DNA from 2 places in the Planococcus rifietoensis genome. Region 1 is predicted to be linked to the other one. Evidence: predicted binding sites of a transcription regulator. Region 1 holds the regulator's gene; the other holds the start of a gene.
What was found. The regulator LexA, encoded in region 1, represses DNA repair genes until DNA is damaged. The targets are predictions, from matches to a motif close to CGAACATATGTTCG.
Positions count from the first base shown of each region.

Region 2: the regulator LexA is predicted to act here: its motif matches at 1,547-1,560, upstream of parE (DNA topoisomerase IV subunit B).

Region 1 is NZ_CP013659.2:1,647,315-1,652,455, forward strand. It holds gene tkt (transketolase) at 1-1,580, opposite strand, end outside; gene AUC31_RS08195 (DUF896 domain-containing protein) at 1,666-1,899, opposite strand; gene AUC31_RS08200 (YneB family resolvase-like protein) at 1,958-2,611, opposite strand; gene yneA (cell division suppressor protein YneA) at 2,608-2,925, opposite strand; gene lexA (transcriptional repressor LexA) at 3,093-3,713, shown strand; gene AUC31_RS08215 (hypothetical protein) at 3,867-4,070, opposite strand; gene AUC31_RS08220 (hypothetical protein) at 4,131-4,661, opposite strand; gene glnA (type I glutamate--ammonia ligase) at 4,854-5,141, opposite strand, start outside.
Region 2 is NZ_CP013659.2:1,437,327-1,442,467, reverse strand. It holds gene parE (DNA topoisomerase IV subunit B) at 1-1,532, opposite strand, end outside; gene AUC31_RS07090 (CoA-binding protein) at 1,650-2,063, opposite strand; gene plsY (glycerol-3-phosphate 1-O-acyltransferase PlsY) at 2,193-2,783, shown strand; gene AUC31_RS07080 (HesB/YadR/YfhF family protein) at 2,805-3,101, shown strand; gene AUC31_RS07075 (hypothetical protein) at 3,136-3,447, opposite strand; gene AUC31_RS07070 (acyl-CoA thioesterase) at 3,422-3,871, opposite strand; gene acnA (aconitate hydratase AcnA) at 4,021-5,141, opposite strand, start outside.

The DNA.
Region 1 (5,141 bases):
AGGACTGGCAAGTTTTGGCGGGACAATACGAGCAAGGTCGGCTTGTCTTTAGACGTGAGCGCCAAGCGCCATGCCGCTTTTGTTTCGTTCGCATCGGCTGGGCGGATAATGCCCAAGTTTGGCATTGCGCGAAGTGATGCAAGCTGTTCGATTGGTTCATGTGTCGGGCCGTCTTCTCCAACCGCTACGCTATCATGCGTGAACACGTAGGTAACTGGAAGCCCCATCAATGCGCCTAGGCGGATCGCTGGGCGGACGTAGTCACTGAACACGAAGAACGTACCACCGAAGACATGCAAGCCGCCGTGAAGCGCCATGCCGTTAAGTGCAGCACCCATTGCGAATTCACGAACGCCGAACCAGATATTGCGGGCTTCTGGATGCTCAGCATCGAAGTCGCCGCCGTCTTTGATATTGGTTTTGTTCGAACCAGCAAGGTCAGCGCTGCCGCCGAAGAACGAAGGAACCGTCTTAGCGATGGCATTGACCATATCACCGGATGATGCACGCGTCGCTTGTTTTTTGCCGACTTCGTATTGTGGGAACTGTGAGTCGAAATCAGCCGGCAAGTCACCGCGGATCGCTGCTTGCAGCTGGGAAGCAAGTTCAGGATGCTGCTCTTCGTACTGCTTGTACAATTCGTTCCAAGCTGTTTCCGCTTTAGCGCCTAGTGATTCTGTCGCTTCTTTGAAGGTTTCGTAAACTTCTTCCGGAACATGGAAATCTTGATCGAACGTCCATTTATAATATTCTTTCGTCAATTTCATTTCATCTTCGCCAAGTGGTGCACCGTGCGAATCCGCTTTACCGGATTTGTTCGGGGAACCATAGCCGATGACCGTCTTGACTTCCACCAATGTCGGTTTGTCCGTAGATTTTTTCGCTTCAGCGATTTTTTCAGACAAATCGTCCATATCGTTGCCGTTATCCACACGGAGATAGTTCCAGCCGTATGACTCGAAACGCTTCTGGATGTTCTCTGAGAAACTCATCGACAAATCGCCGTCGAGTGAAATGTCGTTGCTGTCATACAAAACGACCAATTTATCCAGTTTCAAGTGCCCTGCAAGCGAAATCGCTTCTCCGGCAACCCCTTCCATCAAATCCCCGTCTCCGCAAAGAGCGAACGTGTGGTGGTCGATGATGTCGAGGCCATCTTTATTGTATGTAGCTGCCAAATGGCGTTCTGCCATTGCCATGCCGACTGCCATGCCGATCCCTTGGCCAAGCGGCCCAGTTGTCGCTTCGACACCGACTGTGTGCTTGTATTCAGGATGTCCTGGCGTCTTCGAATCCCATTGGCGGAAGTTTTTGATTTCCTCCATCGGCAATCCGTATCCGCTTAAATGAAGCAAGCTGTAAAGAAGCATGGAGCCGTGTCCTGCTGACAGGACGAAACGGTCGCGGTTGAACCAGTCTGGGTTGTTCGGGTTATGGTTCATATGTTTTGTCCAGAGTGTATACGCCATTGGAGCGGCGCCCATTGGAAGTCCCGGGTGTCCGGAATTGGCTTTTTCAATCGCATCGATGGAAAGTGTTCGAATGGTATTTACTGCAAGTTGATCTGCATGGTTTGACATAGTGACATCCTCTCTGAAACTAAATTTAATCCTATTCTAGTTTAGTCAACTCTAGGGAAGAATACAACGAAAAAGAGAATAAGTATTAATTCAAATACTTATTCTCCCGTTTATTTTTAATTTTGTCTGGCGTTACGTCTTTTCCTTCCGGATCGATGACGGTGACATTTTCAATCGTTCCACGCATCGACTTGCGGAAACTTTGCAAGTATTCCTGGCGCAGCGCCGATTGTTCTTTTGCTTCTTCTTGCGACAGCCCGTCGCGCTTGGACTTTTTGGACAGTTCATTGATGCGTCCGATCTTATCTGGAGATAGCATGTAAAGTCCCCCTTTCTACTGCTCCATGGTACAAAAAAAGGCGGGACAGTGCAAGATTTCAGCTTTCTTTCATTTGCTGGTACTCGCGGAAACGGCGGTGCACCGTCGCTTTGCTTGCTTGGTAGCCGAAGCCTTGCAGCGTAACCGCGATTTCATGGAAGGTCAAGCCGCTCGCTTTTAGGCTGACGATCTGATCTACCGGAAGATCCAGTCGCTCACGGCCGTCCGGATTGCCTTTTCCTTTTAAATTGCGCTCGGGCTTATAGCCATTCTCCACCGCACGCTTCATGCCCCGTTTGATCTTGGCATTGTGGATTTTGCGCTGGTATTCTTCCACGATGGCCAAAATTTCAAGGACCATGTCATCCATATCGTTCAAGGCGATCGGGCCATGATCCGATAGCGTATAGACATCGACCTCATGTTTTTTCATGACATGCAATAAAGCGATACGTGCATGCCCTCTGCCAAGGCGCGTCTCATCTTGGATGAACACGGCATCGACCTTTTGGCTCTTCACTTGATTGAGCATCTCGAGAAGCCCTTCACGATCCATTTCATATCCGCTGTGCTGGTCACTGTATACATCTTCCACCAGGTAGCCTTGCTCGAATGCAAACGACAGCAATTCTTCTTCCTGCCGTTCGAGCGAAGTTTCCTGCTCGTCTTTAGTGGTACTGACACGGCAGTAAACTAAAGCTTTTTTCTTCATTCTGCATCACCTGCATAATATTTAGTTTCATCCGGCGTGAAGTTCAACTGTTCTGCTGGAATCTTCAATGATTGCCCTGCCACGATTTTCGTCGTCTTCAAATTATTCACTTCCATGATCTCTTCTATCCATTCATGATGGGGAGTTTCGCCGCTGAACGATTCAGCTAACTCCCATAGCGTATCACCTTTTTCAATTTGCAGCTCGCCCAATTGCTGCTTTTCGGCGTTATGGCTGATCACCGTGTAAAATGTAAACACTACTATGAGTGAGAAAAAGAAAACTAAATATGAGTTCCGTCGAAAGAATGTCATTCAAGCCGCCCCCTTTAGGATATTTGTTCGGAATGTATGTTCTCATAGTAAAGCGAACAGACGTTTCTTGTCAAGATTAAATTCGAACCTATGTTTGCATTTCAATGCCCGAGTTGCTATACTATAGATAGTTAATCTTGAATAAATCCTATAAAGAGGTGAAACTGGTGAAAAAAGTATCTAAGCGTCAGGAAGACATCCTGAATTTCATAAAAGATGAAGTCCGTGCAAAAGGCTATCCACCCTCCGTCCGGGAGATTGGCGAAGCGGTCGGCCTTGCATCCAGTTCGACAGTCCACGGCCATCTAGCGAGACTCGAAAGCAAAGGGCTGATCCGCCGCGACCCAACCAAACCAAGAGCCATCGAAATCATCGGCTCAGAAGAAGCGCTCATCGATAAGAGCCCTGTCCTCCATGTGCCACTCATCGGTAAAGTCACAGCGGGGATGCCGATCACCGCCATCGAAAACGTCGAAGAATACTTCCCGCTGCCTCAAACTTACGGCACGGAAGAAGACCATATCTTCATGTTGGAAATCATGGGTGAAAGTATGATCGAAGCCGGCATCCTGAATGGCGATTATGTCGTCGTCAAGCAACAGCAGACTGCGGATAATGGGGACATCGTTGTCGCCATGACCGAGGAAAATGAAGCAACCGTTAAACGCTTTTTCCGTGAGGACAATTACTTCCGCTTGCAGCCCGAAAATTCGTCAATGGATCCGATTATTGTCGACCAGGTGAGCATTCTCGGAAAAGTCGTCGGCGTCTACCGCCAAATCCATTAAACATATAGCCTTAATACACAAAACGATAGAAAAAAGGAGGAAAGCAAAAGTTCCTCCTTTTTTCTATCGTTTTGTGTCTACCTATAATTATCTTATGTAATCTTGATGATAGAAAGACAGCCGGAGATGCTTATCTCCGGCTGTCTTATTTTTTTAGTTTGCTTGCGTTTCTGTTACGACGATGTATTTTACCAAGTTGATGGTGATGCGGTAAATCTTGCCATTCGCTTCGTCCGTCAATTCATAAGTGCCGTTCGATGGCACTTGGCTGATGGCCGATTCCTTGTCGATCGCTTTTACTGTATGCACGATGGTATTCCCTTGATCAAAGAAGAATTCTACTTGAAACGTTTTCACCGAGATTCCTCCCTTCAAAATGAATGGAAATGCATATATTAGTGTAGCATAAACTGTTGTTTAGTTTCGGTTTTGCCATTCCTTGAAAATCATCACTTTCAGAGCCAGCATTTCTTCCTCATTTAAATCGTCGTCGAGTTCATCCATGACCTGTTCAGCTGTCATCGTGTCGTTTTCAACTGCATTTTTCATTTTCAGCAAGTTGCGGAAGCCGACTTTTTCCATCATGACACTTGCCGCATCTTCCTTAGTATCAAAAGCCAATTCCTGCTCTTCCGGCACTTGCGGTGGTTCAATTTCGATAGAATCGCTTTCATTAATTGCTTCTTCTTCCAACTGGCCCTCCATCCCGCTTTCTTGAGATTCTTGCGGAATCTCTTGCTGGGACTGCCATTCTTCCATATAGCGGCTGACTTCCGGATCCGCTTCGATTTGCTGGACCATTTCCTCCATCTTGCCGCTTTGCTCGAGTTCTTCAAATGCTTTTTGCGCTACTGCCTCCGAAGATAGATTCGGTCCCACTGCATACAAAGCGATTCCCGCGAACGAAAAGGCAATGAGAAAGACGATGATGACATTCATAAACCGCATTTTATCCCTCCAGATATTAAAAGTTCTTTCATATAAGTAAAATCTTACCACGTTTTCATCTGTCAGCGTATGTGTGAAAGGACACAAACTTTAGACAGTTTTCCTAGCGTTCGCTTTACGCCGCTTACCGTATGGCCTAAGTCATTTTCCATCATAAAAAAACCGGAGCGCTGGGCTCCGGTTTTTTCGCTATTAATACATTTTCAAGTATTGCTCGCGCTCCCATGGGTGCACGCTTGTTCTGAACATATCCCATTCGATTTCCTTCGCTTCCACGAAGTTATTCAAAATGTGTGAACCGAGCGCTTTTGTCATGACTTCATCATTTTGCAACTCGTCAAGTGCTGCATACAATGTGCCTGGCAGATCTTCAATGCCGACTTCTTTGCGTTCTTTGCGGTTCATTGCATAGATATTGCGGTCAACAGCTTTTGGCGGAGTCAAATCACGCTTGATGCCGTCAAGTCCTGCGCCTAGCAA
Region 2 (5,141 bases), 210 kb from region 1:
TGGATATGCGCGCCGTCAGTATCGGCATCGGTCATGATGATGACTTTGTTGTAGGCGATGTCGTCTACGGAGAAGTCGGAAGATACGCCGCCGCCGATTGCGTGGATGATGGTGGCGATTTCTTCGTTTTTCATAATTTCTTCCAATTTCGCTTTTTCGGTATTGACGACTTTCCCGCGCAGCGGCAAAATCGCCTGGAACGTCCGGTCGCGGCCTTGTTTTGCCGAACCGCCGGCCGAGTCGCCCTCTACAAGGTACAATTCGTTCTTTTTGGCGTTGCGCGACTGCGCCGGCGTCAATTTGCCGGACAATAAAGTATCGGATTTCTTGCGTTTTTTGCCATTTCGGGCATCTTCCCGCGCTTTTCGTGCGGCGAGACGCGCCTGAGACGCCCGTATCGCTTTGCGGACGAGTGATGCACTGTGTTCTGCGTTCTCCTCGAGGAAGTACATCAATTGCTGGGAGATCACCGCATCAACGGCACCGCGGGCTTCGCTTGTGCCGAGTTTGCTTTTTGTCTGTCCTTCAAATTGCAGCAAAGCTTCCGGGATGCGCACCGAGACGATGGCCGCTAAGCCTTCGCGGATGTCGGAGCCTTCGAGATTTTTGTCTTTATCTTTCAATAAATTGATTTTGCGTGCGTAATCGTTGAATACACGGGTCATTGCCGCTTTTGCGCCGGTTTCGTGCGTCCCGCCGTCTCGTGTGCGGACGTTGTTGACGAACGACAGGATCGTTTCGGAATAGCCGTCGTTGAACTGGAACGCGAATTCGACTTCGAGGCTGTCGCTCTGGCCTTCCATATACGCCACTTTGTGGAGCACGTCTTTTTCTTCGTTCAAGTATTCGACGAAGGCTTTGATACCGGTTTCATAAAAGAAGCTCTCGCCGGTCTGGCTGCGCTCATCGATCAACTCGATGTTCATGCCTTTCATGAGGAACGCGGATTCACGCAAGCGTTCGCTCAGCGTGTCGTAATTGTATTTGGATACGCTAAAGATGCTTTCGTCCGGCAGAAAGTGAATCAAGGTGCCTGATTCTTTCGTTTTGCCGATCTCTTCCAAAGTTGTTGCGGGTTTGCCGCCATTTTCAAAACGCTGGCGGTATTTGCGCCCGTCGCGGTGGATCGTCACTTCCAAAAAACTCGACAAGGCATTAACGACAGATGCGCCGACGCCGTGAAGCCCGCCGCTTGTCTTGTAGCCGCCCTGGCCGAATTTCCCGCCGGCATGGAGCACCGTCAAGATGACTTCCGGTGTCGGCTTGCCGCTTCTGTGCATTCCTGTAGGCATGCCGCGGCCATAATCGCGCACGCTGATGCTATTGTCTTCGTGAATGGTCACCGTGATGCGGTCGCCGAATCCGGCAAGCGCTTCATCGACGGAATTGTCGACGATCTCATAGACCAAGTGGTGAAGCCCGCGGGCATCGGTCGAACCGATATACATCCCGGGGCGTTTGCGGACAGCGTCCAATCCCTCTAGTACTTGGATCGCTTCTTCGTTGTATGCATTGCTGTTCGTTTTTGCCATCTATTTCCCTCCAACAAACATTTGTTCGTATACTGTCTTCTTTTAATCGTATGCCATTCCAGGCGTTCCTGTCAATGTTCATAGAAAAAGAGCGCTAGGCGCCCTTCGTGAAAGCTGCTATTTCAGGATGGCATGTTCGACTTTGATGCAGCGGTCCATAATGACCGTATAGCCGGCGCCCTGGAGGCGATTGAAGACCTCTTCATCGACGACGTTCAGCTGCGTCCAGAACACCGGGGCTTCGATTTTGAGAAAATCTTCGGCAATGGCCGGCAAAAATTCGCTGCGGCGGAATACATTGACGATGTCGACCGGTTCCGGAATGTCCGCAAGCGTCGCGTAGCTTTTCTCCCCCAGCACTTCATCCGCCATCGGATTGACCGGGATGATGCGGTAGCCGGCATCTTGCATCGCTTTGGATACCATATACGAGGTTCTCATCGGATTCGGGCTCAAGCCCACCACCGCAATGGTTTTAGCCGTGTCGAGCACTTCTTTGATTTCTGTGCGGTCTGGATTCTTCAACAAAATCACCTGTCCTTTTAGTCTATCATACATGAAACGGGGCCGTTTGTTGAATAATCCGCCATCTATTGTTTCTGTGTCTTCGGTCATGGTAAACTGTAGAAAAGAAAACAGTGTACGTCAAAGGAGTCAATTATGGACATTTTGCTTCCGGTAATTATCGCTTATTTACTCGGATCCATCCCTTCAGCCTTATGGATCGGAAAACTTTTTTACAATACGGATATTCGAACAAAAGGAAGCGGCAATTTAGGGGCGACCAACACCTTCCGCGTGCTTGGGCCAAAAGCGGGTTTTGTCGTCACCATCCTGGATATTCTAAAAGGCACCGCCGCGACGCTTTTGCCGCTCGTCATGGTTACCGATGTCCACCCGCTGATTCTCGGCGTCATCGCGGTCATCGGCCATATGTTTCCGGTGTTTGCGCGCTTTAAGGGCGGCAAAGCGGTGGCCACATCCGGAGGGATTTTGCTGGGGTATCAATGGCCGTTGTTTTTACTGGCCGTCGCGGTCTTGTTGATTGCGTTGAAGATCACCAAGATGGTATCCTTGTCGTCAATCATCTTGGCTGTCGTCTCAGTTATTTACACGATCATCTACACGATCAATACCGGCGATTACCTGTTCATGGCGGTCATTTTCACACTCGCCACGTTCATCATTTACCGGCATCGTGCGAACATCGCCAGAATTCGCGCAGGTACCGAACCGAAGATCAAGTGGTAGAACCCGAAAGGACGTGTTTGCATGGAGATCCATTTGAGCAAAGATGCACGAGATTGGTTCCATAACGAAATGGAAGTCGAAGCTGGAGAAGCGGTGCGGTTTTTCGTCCGCTACGGAGGCGCCGGTTTGCAGCCGGGCTTCTCGCTCGGTGTGACGAAAGACAGCCCCTACGAAGCGCTGGTCCGCCTCGAAGAAGATGAAGTGCTTTATTTTATAGAAGAAGCCGACCAGTGGTATTTCGACGAACATGACCTGCACGTCACCGTAGATGATACATTAGGTGAATTGAGTTATTCATACGAACCAAAAGAAGCATGACGCAATTTTGCGCCATGCTTCTTTTTTATTCACTCTATTCATTGGGGTTTTTGGTTAATCGATTCAATTGATCCAAGCGGCCTTCAGCCTCCAGAATTTCCGCTTGACGGTCGCCGAATAAGTCGAAATGCGGGTAGTCATTGCGCAAGTCCAGCCATTCACGCCGCAAGCCATAGCGGCTGCCCCAGTCAGCAAGTTTGTCGATGTCGCTGCAGCCCACTTTCGTGACTGTGCTGCAGCCGGGGAATCGGTGATCTACCCAGTAATGGGTAAGAAAAGAGATCTGGCCGTCTTGCACATCCTGTTTCCAGCGTTCCAATTCAGGTCGTCGGATTCCGAATGCCATCTTCTGCCCCCCTCACCACTTCCTTGTATTTGGCATCCCATTCAGGGGCCACTTTCGCCAGCGGAACGGGACGGAAGTTGTCTTTTTTCACCACGACATGCTCGGAGGTCGCTTTTGCAGCGAGTGTGCCATCCTCATGGAGCACTTCGTAGCCGTATGTCGTCCGCAAGCGGCCGTGAGACTCCACCCAGGTCTTGACGCGCGCTTTCTGTCCGTAGCGCAGCGCTGCTTTGTATTGGATGGAGATATCCGTCACCGGGGACAGGAATCCTTGCGATTCCATGCCGGCATACGTAAACCCGAGATCCTCGATCAATTGCGTGCGCCCGAGCTCGAGCCAGATCAAGTAATTGGCGTGATAGACAACGCCCATCTGGTCTGTTTCCGCATAGCGGATCTCAATTTCTTTATCACTTATGTACATTTTCCTTCACCTCTCCTCTAGTATACAGGACATGCATTGCGATCAAAAAGCACAAGGCTCTGAAGCTGTGTTTCTCATAGCTCGCCAGATCCTTTACGGACGATTCTTCCCAAAATAAAAAGGCCGCCCGGAGGCAGCCTTTTTATTTTTTATGCTTCTAGCAATTTGTTGCGGAGCACCATTTGCAGGATGCCGCCGTGACGGAAGTAGTCGACTTCCACTTCAGAATCGAAGCGTGCGAGGACTTTGAATTCCGTGACTTTGCCATCTTCAGCAGTAGCTGTGACCGTCAGTACGTCGCGCGGTTTCACATCGTCAGACAAGTTGACGCTGATTGTTTCGTGGCCTGTCAGACCAAGGGAATCAGCGCTTTCGCCGTTGACGAATTGAAGCGGCAAGACGCCCATCATCACAAGGTTCGAACGGTGGATACGCTCATAGCTTTCCGCGATGACTGTTTTGACACCTAGAAGGAATGTTCCTTTAGCAGCCCAGTCACGGGAAGAGCCCATGCCGTAATCTTTACCGGCTAGAACCACAAGGCCAGTGCCTTGCTGTTGATACTTCATGCATGCATCGTAGATCGGCATAACTTCGCCAGTTGGCCAGAATGTCGTGAAGCCGCCAGTAGTGCCTGGTGCGACTTGGTTACGGATGCGGATGTTGGCAAACGTACCACGCATCATGACTTCGTGGTTACCGCGACGGGAGCCATAAGAGTTGAAATTGCGCGGCTCAACGCCGTTTTCACGCAAGTACAATCCAGCTGGTGTATCTTTGCCGATTGCGCCTGCCGGTGAAATGTGGTCCGTCGTGATCGAATCAGCGAATTTCGCCATGACACGAAGGCCGGATAGCGGCTGGATCGGTGCCGGTTCTTTCGACATGCCTGTGAAGAACGGCGGGTTTTGGATATACGTAGAGTTGTCATCGAATGCATACAATGAATCATCGTTTGTTTCGATGGCATTCCATTCAGCGTTTTCAGTGAAGACATGCTCGTATTCTTTACGGAACAATTCAGGCGTTACCGTGTTGTGCACGACGTCTTTCACTTCTTCAGTTGAAGGCCAGATGTCTTTGAAGAATACATCGTTGCCATCTTGGTCTTGACCAATTGGGTCTACTTCAAAGTCGATATCCACTGTACCGGCAAGTGCATAAGCTACAACAAGCATCGGGGATGCCAAGTAGTTTGCTTTTACAAGCGGGTGAATGCGTCCTTCAAAGTTACGGTTACCGGACAATACAGATGAAACGAGCAAGTCGT